Regions from separate parts of the Beijerinckia sp. 28-YEA-48 genome, predicted to be linked through region 1. Evidence: predicted binding sites of a transcription regulator. Region 1 holds the regulator's gene; each other region holds the start of a gene.
What was found. The regulator PhoB, encoded in region 1, activates phosphate uptake and scavenging genes when phosphate is short. The targets are predictions, from matches to a motif close to TGTCATNNANCTGTCAT.
Positions count from the first base shown of each region.

Region 2: a site for PhoB is predicted at 1,460-1,476, ahead of BLW50_RS17830 (UDP-2,3-diacylglucosamine diphosphatase). Genes of this name have one in related genera too.
Region 3: a site for PhoB is predicted at 1,977-1,993, ahead of BLW50_RS16660 (Orn/Lys/Arg family decarboxylase). Genes of this name have one in related genera too.

Region 1 covers NZ_FNSI01000001.1:3,971,819-3,976,135, reverse strand. Annotated here, with positions in the region: gene BLW50_RS18550 (GcrA family cell cycle regulator) at 347-892, shown strand; gene phoB (phosphate regulon transcriptional regulator PhoB) at 968-1,696, opposite strand; gene phoU (phosphate signaling complex protein PhoU) at 1,743-2,465, opposite strand; gene pstB (phosphate ABC transporter ATP-binding protein PstB) at 2,487-3,305, opposite strand; gene pstA (phosphate ABC transporter permease PstA) at 3,302-4,147, opposite strand; gene pstC (phosphate ABC transporter permease subunit PstC) at 4,151-4,317, opposite strand, start outside.
Region 2 covers NZ_FNSI01000001.1:3,792,853-3,797,169, forward strand. Annotated here, with positions in the region: gene BLW50_RS17825 (glycosyltransferase family 4 protein) at 1-412, shown strand, start outside; gene BLW50_RS17830 (UDP-2,3-diacylglucosamine diphosphatase) at 571-1,368, opposite strand; gene BLW50_RS17835 (glycosyltransferase) at 1,502-2,731, shown strand; gene BLW50_RS17840 (CoA-acylating methylmalonate-semialdehyde dehydrogenase) at 2,845-4,317, shown strand, end outside.
Region 3 covers NZ_FNSI01000001.1:3,531,912-3,536,228, forward strand. Annotated here, with positions in the region: gene BLW50_RS16660 (Orn/Lys/Arg family decarboxylase) at 1-1,933, opposite strand, end outside; gene BLW50_RS16665 (aminotransferase class V-fold PLP-dependent enzyme) at 2,287-3,717, opposite strand; gene BLW50_RS16670 (Lrp/AsnC family transcriptional regulator) at 3,902-4,317, shown strand, end outside.

The DNA of each region.
Region 1 (4,317 bases):
GGTCCCGCCGAGCGTGAAGGCAGTGGATAAGTATGCGCTTGTCCGCGTGCCCCAGCGCTTTCTATCCCGCGTCGGCAAATCCAATGTTTGCATGGAGTTGATGCCGCCGCCGCTGGCGCGGGGATGCTCGAAAACCTCGAAGGGCTTGGGGAAAACGGATTTCACCCACATGAACATTGAAGCCGGACTCTTGCGCGCGATTCTACGGCTAGTGTAGATTCCGGGCTGTCTACTACGACATTTCGTGCGGCGGACCTTTCAGCAAGCGTGACATGCGTCAATCGCTCACCGGCTCAACCGGGGGGCGAACCAGACGGATTCACGGCAACGGATTTAGGAGAAGAGAATGTCCTGGACCGATGAGCGCGTTGAGACGCTCCGTAAACTTTGGTCGGATGGTCATAGCGCAAGTCAGATTGCCGCCGAGATCGGCAACGGCATCACGCGTAATGCCGTGATCGGCAAAGTGCATCGGCTGGGATTGTCCGGTCGCGTCAAAGCGCCGTCCACGACGGTGGCGCGCCCGCGCGTTTCGCAGCCGCGTGTCCATCGGCCTGCGGCGGTTCAGAGATCGAGTTCGATGGGTGGTGGAATGGTGCGTGGTAATACCGCATTGGCCTTCGCCCCGCGCGCTTATGAAGCGCCGGTGCTGAAGACGATTGAGGAAGTCGTGCTGCCGATGTCCGAGCGCGTGACGATCATGGAGCTCAAGGAGTCCATGTGTCGCTGGCCGCTGGGCGATCCGGCGACGTCGGAATTCCGCTATTGCGGCGGCAAGTCCGATCCCGGCGCGACCTATTGCCCCTATCATTCGCGCATGGCCTATCAGCCGGCGCAGGATCGCCGTCGCGATCGTTCCAAGAACCCGCAGATGTTGATGCGGCCTTCCTGAGAAACTGACGGCCTGAAAAATTTAAAGGCGTGTGATTCAATCACACGCCTTTTTCTTTTCGAATGTGCTGGCCGACTATTCCCGCTCGAAGGTTTCGTCGAAGGAATAACCGGCGCCGCGCACGGTGCGCAGCGGATCGCGCTCGCGCCCGCGGCTGATCGCCTTGCGCAGGCGGCCGATATGCACGTCGACCGTGCGCTCGTCGATGTCGATCGACAGGCCCCAGACGGCATCGAGCAATTGCGCGCGCGAGAAGACGCGGCCGGGCTTTTCCATCAGATGTTCAAGCAGCCGGAATTCGGTCGGACCCAGATGCAATTCGCGGCCGTTGCGATGGACGCGCCGTGTTTCGCGATCGAGCTCGATCGGTCCGCGCTGCAGCTTGGTGGCGATGCGTTCCGGCCGCGAGCGACGCAACAAGGCATGCACCCGCGCCATCAGCTCGGGCACCGAGAACGGCTTGACCACATAGTCGTCGGCGCCGACCGAAAGGCCGCGTATCCGTTCCTGCTCCTCGCCACGGGCGGTGAGCATGATCACCGGTAGGCCCTTGGTGATCTCGCGCGCCCGCAGCCTGCGGCAGATTTCGAGGCCCGAGACCCCCGGAAGCATCCAGTCGAGGATCAGAAGGTCGGGCACTTCTTCGGCGAGGCGGATTTCCGCCTCGTCGCCCCGTTCAATCCGCTCCACGGTGAATCCAGCCGCCTCCAGATTGTAGGCAAGCAGCAGCGCGATGGCTGGCTCATCCTCAACGATGAGGATGCGCGGGGCCGTCGCCTCGTTGCGTGGACGCCTGTCACTCACTGACACGGGTTTCGATTCATTCGTGAAAGTCTGCATGGATCAGCCTCTACTTTGCTGCCGCTGCTTGAGGTTCAAGGCCCGATGATCCACCCTTGGGCCGCTCCACCGGCAGCGGTTCGCCGGTGACGAGGTAATGCACGGTCTCTGCGATATTCGTCGCGTGATCGCCGATCCGTTCGATGTTCTTCGAACAGAACAGCAGATGGGTGCAGAACGAAATGTTGCGCGGATCTTCCATCATGAAGGTGAGAAGATCGCGGAAGACGGAGTCTTCCAGCGCATCGACATCGGCATCGCGGCGCCACACTTCATCGGCCTGCGCCACGTTCTTTTGCGCATAGGCATCGAGAACGTTCTTCAGCTGGATGGCGGCGATATCGGCCATATGCTTGAGGCCGACCAGCGTGCGCGGCACGCGCATATCGCCGGAAATCTTCGCTGTCCGCTTGGCGATGTTCTTGCAGAGATCGCCGACACGCTCCAGATCGCTAGCGATATGGATGGCGGCGACGAGTTCGCGCAGATCGACAGCCATGGGCTGGCGCCGCGCGATAGTGAGAACGGCTTTCTCCTCGATCTCGCGCTGCAAGGCGTCGAGCTTCGGGTCGCGTTCGATGGTGCGGCGAGCCAGGTCCGCATCGAGGCGCGAGAGCGCGTCGATCGCGTCATAAAGCATTTTCTCCGCGATCCCGCCCATTTCGGCGAGGCGGCTGCCGATGAAGTGCAGCTCCTCGTCATAGGCTTTTACGGTGTGTTGGTCGGTGGTCATCATAATCTCCGGAATCCTGTCTCAGCCGAAGCGGCCAGTGATGTAATCCTGCGTCTGCTTCTGTTCCGGCGACATGAAGATCTTCGAGGTTTCGTCGAACTCGATCAGATCGCCGAGATACATGAATGCTGTTTTGTCGGAGCAGCGGGCCGCTTGCTGCATGTTGTGCGTGACGATGGCGATCGTGTAGCGCGACTTCAGCTCGTCGATCAGCTCTTCGATCTTGGCGGTCGAAATCGGATCGAGCGCCGAGCAGGGCTCGTCGAACAGGATCACTTCCGGGCGGATGGCCACGGTGCGGGCGATGCACAGGCGCTGCTGCTGGCCGCCCGAAAGGCTGAGCCCGCTGGCATTGAGCTTGTTCTTCACTTCTTCCCACAAAGCGGAGCCGCGCAGCGCCGCCTCGACCCGGCCGTCGAGCTCGCTCTTCGGCAGTTTCTCATAGAGTTTGATGCCGAAGGCGATGTTGTCATAGATCGTCATCGGAAACGGCGTCGGCTTCTGGAACACCATGCCGACACGGGCGCGCAGCAGATTGATGTCGAGCTTGGGATCGAGAACGTTCTGCCCGTCGAGCAGAACATCGCCCTCGGCGCGCTGGTTCGGATAGAGATCGTACATCCGGTTGAGGATGCGCAGCAGTGTGGACTTGCCGCAGCCCGACGGGCCGATGAAAGCCGTGACCTTGTTGGTCTCCAGGTCAAGGTTGATGTTCTTCAGGGCTTTTGTCGTTCCGTAATAGAAGTTGAGGTTACGGATCGAAAGCTTGATGTCGGACGCGGCGGGACGGTTCACCGGATTCGTGTCGACAGGCTTGAGAACGGTGGCACTCTCACTCATTTCGGCTTCCTTTCGGCGCCCAGGATGCGGGCAACAATGTTCAGGGTCAGAACCGCGGTGGTGATCAGCAGGGCGCCGGTCCAGGCGAGCTGCTTCCAGTTCGGATCTGGGTTGTTGACGAAGTTGTTGATGGTGACGGGCAGGTTGGCCATGGTCGTCGTCAGGTTCACGCTCCAGAACTGGTTGCTCAGGGCCGTGAACAGGAGCGGCGCGGTCTCGCCGGCGACGCGGGCGGTGGCCAACAGCACGCCGGTGATGAGGCCGGCGCGGGCTGCCGAATAGGACACCCGCGTGATCACATAGGCGCGCGGCATGCCGAGCGCCGAAGCCGCTTCCCGGAGCTGATTTGGCACCAGGTTCAGCATGTCCTCGGTGGTGCGTACCACCACGGGGATGACGATCACCGCCAAGGCGATGGAACCGGCGAGGCCCGAGAAGCCACCCATCGGCACAACGATCGCCCCGTAGATGAACAGGCCGATGATGATCGAGGGCGCGCTCAGCAGGATGTCGTTGACGAAGCGGATCACATTGGTGAGCCGCGAGTAGCGGCCATATTCAGCGAGCCACGTACCAGCGAGGAGGCCAAGCGGCGTGCCGATGGCAACGCCGATGCTCGTCATGATGAGCGAGCCGACGATGGCATTGAGCAGGCCGCCGTCTTGGGCGCCCGGCGGCGGCGTCATCTGCGTGAAGACACGCGGATGCAGGCCGACCAGTCCATTGACCAGCAGCGTATAGAGGATGAGGCACAGCCAGCCGACGCCGAAGATGGCGGCGGCATAGCACAGCGTCTTGATGACTTTGTCGAAGCGGCGGCGAGAGGCGTAGATCGAGTTCATCGGTCACACTCCCGCTTTGCGTTCGAGGCGGCGCAGCATCAGCCGGGCGGCCGTGAGCACGCAGAAGGTCAGGACGAAGAGCAACAGGCCGAGCAGGATCAGGGCCGACTGGTGCAGACCGTCGCTTTCGGCGAATTCACTGGCGATGGCGGCGGAGATCGTCGTGCCCG
Region 2 (4,317 bases), 180 kb from region 1:
TACCAAACTGGTGGCCGGCGACGGCCCGGCGCGGGCAATGCTGCAGCAGAAATATCCCCACGCCCGCTTTCTCGGCGCGCTCTCGAGCGCCGAACTGGGCACGGTCTATCGCGCCGCCGATGTGTTTGTCTTTCCGAGCCGCACCGACACGTTCGGCCTCGTCATGGCGGAAGCCTTGGCCGCCGGCCTGCCGGTCGCTTGCTATCCCTCAGATGGCGCCCGCGCTATTTTCGATGGCGAAGCCTGCGGCGTGATCGGCACGGATCTGCGCCAGGCGGCGCTGTCAGCGCTACGCATCGACAAGGCGCTGTGCCGTAAGGTCGGTGCGTCGCACAGCCTGGAACGCAGCGCCCGCAGCTTTCTGTCGATCGTGGAGAATGCCAAGGCGGCGACCAGCCTGCCGTGGCGATAGGGTTAGCTCCGCTTCACCGTCATTGCGAGCACAGCGAAGCAGTCCAGGAGCCAAGAATAGAGCCCTGGATATAATGCCGGTGCCACAGGCATTTTTGATATTTCACCACATGCCTCTGGATTGCTTCGTCACTGCGCTTCTCGCAATGACGAATGCAATCAGGCGATCAGTTCGCTGCTCAGCTCTTTCACTGACACGGGCGCGAAAGCCTCAGCCACTTGGTGCCAATGGATCAGTTCCAGGCGACCGTCTTGGTTCTCGACCACGGCCGAGCAGGATTCAACCCAGTCGCCGGTGTTGATATAGAGCACGCCATCGACGGTGCGCATGGTCGGCTTATGGATGTGGCCGCACAGCACGACCTCGACACCATGGCGGTGCGCATCGGTCACCACTGCATTCTCGAAGGCGCTGATGAAGCTCACCGCGCGTTTGACCTTGTCCTTGCTCCACTGCGAGAAGGACCAATAGGGCAAGCCAAAGTAGCGGCGCACGCGAGCGATATGACCGTTGAGCCAGATGGCGAAGTCATAGGCCCAGTCGCCGAGCAGAGCCAGCCAGCGCACGTTGCGCACGACCGTATCGAACTTGTCGCCGTGCAGGATCAGCATCGAGCGACCGTCGGCGCAGCGATGAATGGATTCTTCCTCGATTTCGATGCCGCCGAAATTCGAGCCGACATAGTCGCGGAAGAATTCATCGTGATTGCCCGGCACATAGATGACGCGCGTGCCCTTACGCACCTTGCGCAGCATCTTCTGCACCACGTCGTTATGTTCCTGCGGCCAATACCAGCTCTGGCGCAGGCGCCAACCGTCAACGATATCGCCGACCAGATAGATGGTATCGGCATCGTAGACCCTGAGAAAATCGAGCAGCGCCGTGGCCTGGCAGCCTCGCGTGCCCAGATGGACATCCGAGAGGAAGAGGGTTCGGACATGTCTGGATTCGGACATCGTTTCAGTCTCGCCCATGAGTAGCCAGACGATTCAGCCCAGCTAACAGGAGCGGGATGCGCGATTTGTGTCTCACTTTCGTGACAGGATGCGTCATACTTCCGTCAACGGGACCGGGTACCCGGAGATGGCAATGTCGATTCTCGCGCAGTCCGCCGCAGCACTCGCCGCCACGCTTCTCTCCATCCAGGTCGCCAGCGCCGCGATCGCGATGGTTCGATGCCGCAAGGGTGCGCCTGTTGGCCCGGTGAGCAAGCCGAAAGGCATTTCGATCGTCCGCCCGCTGTGTGGCCTCGAACCCTATTCACGTGAAACGATCGAAGCCTCCTTCCATATCGACTGGCCCGACTACGAGCTGATTTTCTGCGTCGCCGATGCGCAAGATCCCATTGTGCCGCTGGCGCAAGCGGCGATCGATCGGCATCCGCATATTGCCGCCCGCCTGCTCATCGGCATGGAGCATCTCGGCCCCAACCCGAAGCTCAATAACATGGCCAAGGGCTTTCGCGGCGCCCGCTTCGACGTCATCGTTTTCGTCGACAGCAATCTGCTCGTCGCACCCGACTATCTGCGTCGGCTCACCGGCGCCTGGCGCGAAGACGCCGGCATGGTGACAGCACCAGCCTTCGGCGACCGGCCGGACGGGTTTTGGTCGATGCTCGAATGCGCCATGCTGAACAGCTATCAGGCGCGCATCCAATATGCGGTCGACACGCTCGGCTCCGGCTTCGCCCAGGGCAAATCGCTGATGTTCCGCCGCGCCGATCTCGAACGCGGCGGCCTCGAATCGCTCGCCAGCGAACCGGCCGAGGACGCCGCGGCGACCAAGATGATGCGCGGCAAGAAGCGCGACATCGCCGTCGCCGGGCCGCCCTATCCGCAATTGTTGGGACGCCGCACCCTGGCGCAGGTCTGGGGCCGGCATCTGCGCTGGGCGCGGTTGCGCCGCGCCAGCTTCCCCGTCCTCTTCGCGCCCGAAATCTTCAGTGGCGTCCTGCCGCCGCTGGCGGCGACCCTGGTCGCCGCCCATGGGGCAGGGATCAATCTCCTGGCCGCCACGGTTGTGTTTCTGGCGGTGTGGTACATTCCGGAATGGCTGCTGACGCGCATCGCCGGCTGGCCCCGATCGGCAGCTTTGCTGCCGGCTATGGTGCTGCGCGATATCTTGTTGCCAGCGCTGTATTTCTGCGCCTTCTTCGGCCGTTCCGTCACCTGGAACGGCACCAAGGTGGATCTCGCCGCCGCGCCCAAACGGCGCGTTCTGCTGCGCCCGAAACTCATCGCCAACGCCATTTCGGCTGGCAGCGCCCGTCTCGCCCGCGTCTCCCTGGTGCGCTCCCTGAAGACCCTGCGCCGTTCCTGACCGCCTTATTCATAGGGCCAGGTGCTTATTCATAAGACTAAGCGCACTGATTTATCCCTTCCCCTTAACAATTCCTCCGGGCTAGAACGACGGCCAGCGGAAGGAAAATCATCATGCGCGAACTGACACATTTCATCGGCGGCCAGCACGTTAAGGGCACGTCCGGACGCTTTACCGAAGCCTATGAGCCGATGACCGGCGAAACCATTTCCAAAGTACCCCTGGCCTCGAAGGCCGAAGTCCGCGCCGCCATCGAGAACGCCATTGCCGCCCAGCCGAAGTGGGCCGCCACCAATCCGCAGCGCCGCGCCCGCGTGATGATGAAATTCGTCGATCTGCTCAACCGCGACATGGACGCGCTCGCCGAACTGCTGGCGCGCGAACACGGCAAGACCATTCCCGATGCCAAGGGCGACATCATGCGCGGCCTCGAAGTTGCGGAATTCGCCATCGGCGTGCCGCATCTGATGAAGGGTGAATTCACCGAAGGCGCTGGCCCGAACATCGACATCTATTCGATCCGCCAGCCGCTCGGCGTCGTCGCCGGCATCACGCCGTTCAACTTCCCGGCGATGATCCCGATGTGGAAATTCGCCCCGGCCATCGCCTGCGGCAATGCCTTCATCCTCAAGCCGTCGGAACGCGATATCGGCGTGCCGCTGCGCCTCGCCGAACTGATGATCGAGGCCGGCCTGCCGCCGGGCATCCTCAATGTGGTCAACGGCGATAAGGAAGCTGTCGATTGCCTGCTCGACGATCCCGATATCAAGGCCGTCGGCTTTGTCGGCTCGACCGCCATCGCCGAATATGTCTATGCGCGCGCCGCAGCCTCAGGCAAGCGCGTGCAATGCTTCGGCGGCGCCAAGAACCACATGGTGATCATGCCGGATGCCGACATGGACCAGGCGGTCGATGCGCTGATCGGCGCTGGCTACGGCTCGGCCGGCGAGCGCTGCATGGCGGTCTCCGTTGCCGTGCCGGTTGGCAAGGGCACCGCCGACGAATTGGTGAAGCGCCTCATCCCGCGCGTCGAATCCCTGAAGGTTGGCCCCTCGACTGATGTTGCCGCCGATTACGGCCCGCTCGTCAGCCGCGCTCATCTCGACAAGGTGAAGTCCTATGTCGATATCGGCGTCAAGGAAGGCGCCAAGCTGCTCGTCGATGGTCGCGGCTTCAAGATGCAGGGCTATGAAAATGGCTTCTACCTCGGCGGCTGCCTGTTCGACGATGTGACGCCCGACATGCGCATCTACAAGGAAGAGATTTTCGGGCCGGTGCTGTCGGTGGTTCGCGCCAATGCCTATGAAGACGCGCTGCGCCTGTGCAACGATCACGAATATGGCAATGGTGTCGCCATCTTCACCCGCGACGGCGACGCGGCGCGCGATTTCGCCTCGCGCGTGCAGGTCGGCATGATCGGCGTCAACGTGCCGATCCCGGTGCCGATCGCCTATTACACCTTCGGCGGCTGGAAGCGTTCGGGCTTCGGCGACCTCAATCAACACGGCCCGGATTCGATCCGCTTCTACACCAAGACGAAGACGGTGACGTCGCGCTGGCCGAGCGGCATCAAGGACGGCGCCAGC
Region 3 (4,317 bases), 440 kb from region 1:
GCCGTCCGTAGAACTCAGGTATGACGTCTTCCAGCAGGGCGTTGTCGTCGTGCAGCTTTTTGAAGGCGACGAGACCACTGATCAGGGTTCCGGCCTTGCTGGCCTCGATACCAGGCGTCAGCAGGAAGAGCAGCGAGTTGAGATCGTTCTTCTCCGCAACGATACGGTTCTCGCGCAGATACTGGGCGACGATAGGGGCTGGGATGCCGTGCTCGGCGTAACCGCCGGTCGCGCGGTCGAAACCTGGCGTCAACAAAGTCAGCTTGTTCGGGTCTGTCATCGCGAAACCCGCCGTCATGCTGGCGAAGCCATGCCAGGCCTCGCCAGGCGCGAGCTGCCAATAGGCCGGATTGCTCGCTAGTTGATCGGTGCTGATCGATTCCCAGGCGACATTGTGGATGCCGCCTTCGCGTGACACATCCGGAATGGCGACGCGATCGGGCACGAAGGGTTCGAAGAACCAGCGGCGTTCCGGCCGTGCCTCCTTCTCTTCGAACTCGCGGCGCACGGCGCGGATCTTCTTGCGCAGCTCAATGCCCAGCCGGATCGTATCGTCCCAGAGCACTTCGCCAGAGCGGCCCTTCATCATCTGCGCGCCGACATCGAGCGAGGCGAAGAGCGGATAGAAAGGCGACGTCGAGGCATATTGCATGAAGCTCTCGTTGAAGCGTCGATGCTCGACACGTCGCTTCTGGCCGCGAATATGCCTGTCCTTCATGTGGATCTGCGACGCCTGCGAGAAACTCGCGAGCTGCTTATGGGTCGATTGCGTAGCGATGATCCCCGGCGCCTCGGGCCCAAGGTTCGTCAGCCCCATGGCGAAACGCCCAGCATAGAGCGGATGGAACTTCATGAAACCGGCCCAGGCCTCGTCGAACAGGATATATTCACAGAGGTGGCCGATACGCTCCAGGATCATCTGGGCATTGTGGATCGTGCCATCGTAAGTGCATTGCTCGACGACCGCGACGCGGAAGGGGCGCGGCCTGCGCCAGGCCTCGGGATCCTTGACCAGAGGGTGATTGCGGATGCGCTGGCGCAACACCTCCTCGTCGAGCGAGTCCCAACCCATGGGGCCGATCAGCCCCCAGGCGTTGCGCACCGTCGGCACATAGACCGGGATGCCACCGCTGATCATCAGCGCGCCGTGATGGGCGGCCTTGTGGTTGTTACGATCGAACAGCACGAGGTCGCCATCGGTGACCAGGGCCGCAAGCGCGACCTTGTTCGAGGTCGAGGTGCCATTGAGGACGAAATAGGTCTTTTCGGCCCCGAAGATTCGCGCCGCTTCTTTCTGGGCCTTGAGCGCTGGACCTTCGTGTGTCAGCAAGTCGCCGAGATCGAGCACGGAATTGTCGAGATCGTCACGGAAGACCGCTTCGCCAAGATGTTCCATGAAGACGCGGCCGATCGGGCTGCGGCTATAGAACACGCCGCCGTTGTGGCCCGGACAGGTCCAGAGCTGGTTGCCTTCTTCCGCATAGTCGACGAGCGTACCGAAGAACGGCGTCTTCAACGTTTCGGCATATTGCTTCAAGCGGCTGATGAGGTTCTTGGCGATGAAGGGCGGCGTCTCTTCCGAAAGGAAGACATAGCCGTCAATGAAATCGAGCACTTCGACGGGCAGATCCTCGAACCGCTTGCGGCGGATCAGCAGGATGATCGGAAAATCGAGGCCGCGACGGCGCATCAGGTTGATCAACGCCGCTGTCTTGCCCTCTAGGCCTTTCTTGCCCCAGTCGACGACCATGCAGCCGATGGCGGCATCGGTCTGCACGGCAATCTCGGCGTCCTCAAGTTTACGCGCCTTGACGACCTCGAAGCCGGAACGCTCGATTTCGGTGACGATCTGATTGAAGCGGACGCCCTCGAGATCATCCGCGTCAAAGGTCGGCGCCGAGAAGAGGAACGTGAAACGTCTGAAATAATCCATGTCTGCCCCAATCGAATTGAGCGTCGATCTGTCGTCGCGTTAGATGACAGTATGGTGACATGGACATAGCTCCGGCGACCAGAGGCGCAGGACGAAACCGGGCAGCGCGTCGTCGTAGATAACCAAATCCCGATCGCGCTTTTCAGAATGAGCCGTTTTAATAGCTCCGGAGGCGGAGGCCAGAGGCCTGCATCCCTTCGGGTGTGGGCATTTTAAGCTTTAAATCAAAAGCTTGGGTGCAGAGACGCTCTCGGCGTCGCGGCGGACCACGGTGCGCGACATCAACATGGAGGCGCATCGTGTGTGCCTCCAGCCATTGCCACAGGCCGGGCCCGCCGAAAGTCGCGTTTTATCTAGGAGGCGAGAGCGGCGAACTGCTCATTGCCCTTCGGAGAAAATATGGCGCGTTTCGTGTCGCATACATACATCGGCACATATTGCTGTGCGCATTGCGCGAGTTCGATGACGGATTGGAGGATGAACTGTACTTTCTCCTCCGGCATGAGAACGCTGAAATTCAACCGGATGAATCCCGGCTTCGCCATTTCCTGCCCAGCCAGAATATCGCGCCGCAGCTTTTCGGATTCCGCCGCATCGATCGACAACAGCCGATGGACGTAGGGTCCGGCGCAGGCACAGCCGCCGCGCGCCTGAATGCCGAAGCGATCGCTCAGCATGCGCGTCACCAGTTGCTGGTGCACGAACCCACCGTTCTCGTCCCGCATTCTGAAAGAGAAGATCGGCAATCGAGGCAATTTCGGCGATCCCAAGAGCTCGATGCGCGGTTGATCCTGCCAGGCGGCCATGGCGCGCCGGGTGAGTTCGGCATTGCGATGCTGCATCGCCTCCGGGCCAATCGCGTCTTTCACCATGAACGCCAGCGCGGCGCGAATATCGCCCACCACATTCGGCGTTCCCGCTTCTTCGCGCGCTTCGAGACTGCCGCTGTAATCATGGCTGAGCGGCGAGACAAAGCGAACGGTGCCGCCGCCCGGCCAACTCGGCCGCGTCATGACAACAGCATCGTGGCGGACGATCAACACGCCCGATGCGCCAGGGCCGCCGATGAACTTATGTGGCGATACGACAATGGCATCGATTTCGGCCTGGTTGCCTGGCGACGACTGGGCCGGCGACATGGCGATCGGCAGATAGGGACCGGCTCCCGCATAGTCCCAAACCATTTTGGCGCCAGCCGCCTTCACACGGCGCGTGACGGCCGCAACGTCGGTGACGATACCCGTCACATTGGACGCCGCGGAAAAAGAGCAAACAACAAGATCGCAGGAAGCGGATTCTTGCAACGCCGCATCGAGCGCAGCCATGTCCGGGCCGCCATCGAGGCTCTCGGCGATTTCAATCACCTCGGCCCCACTTTCGCGCCAAGGCAGAATATTGGAGTGATGTTCATAGGGGCCGATGATGATACGGGCCCGCTGGCCTGCGGCCACCGCCTGATTGACGCCGAGCAAAGAGACAAGGCGGTTGATCCCCGCCGTCGCGCCAGAGCCAGCAAAAATCACCGCGTGCTGATCCGTCGCGCCGCAAGACTGTGCGATGACAGCACGGGCTTCCCGACGCATCCGGGTCATGAGGCCGCCGCAATAGGAAGCCTCAGTATGGCTGTTGGCGTAATAGGGCAGAACGCGCTCGAGAATGAACGCCTCGATCTGCATGAGCGCGCGCCCGGAGGCGACATAATCCGCATAGACGAGTGGCTTTTTGCCGAAGGGCCCGTCGATCTCGGCCGCGTTGCCGATCAATCCCGCCTGCAACCTGCTCATCAGGCCCGGCTGCGCCAGGACATTCCTGAATTCATCCAACAACGTCGCCGCTGGAACGGTCGACCGCGTGTTCTGCATCTCAAATCCCCTAACCAGAAGGCTGGAAAAATAGACCCAGAAAGGAATTGAATTATCACATAAATTTTGCAATATTTCTCATAAATTGGGTCATTTGATTGGTAAAATGGAAAAAATAGACGCTATTGATCTAAAAATTCTCACGTGGCTGCAAAAGGACGGCGCGATCTCGCAGCGTGACCTCGCTGAACGAGTCGGCCTCTCCCAAAATGCCTGCTGGCGGCGGCTGCAACGGCTGACCGCCGACGGCATCATCGGCAACAGCCAGGTCAACATCGATCTCAAGGCGTTGGGGCTCGACCTGACGGTCTTCGTGATGATCCGTACCCGTCATCATTCAAAAGAATGGGCCGACAGCTTTCGCACGCATGTCGAACGTCTCCCCGAAGTCATCGATTTTTATCGGATCGGTGGCGACTGGGACTATCTGATCAAAGTCGTCACAAAAGGAATGGCAGGCTACGACGCCTTTTATCAGAAGCTCATCACCAATTTCGACCTGGCCACGGTGACAGGCTTCTT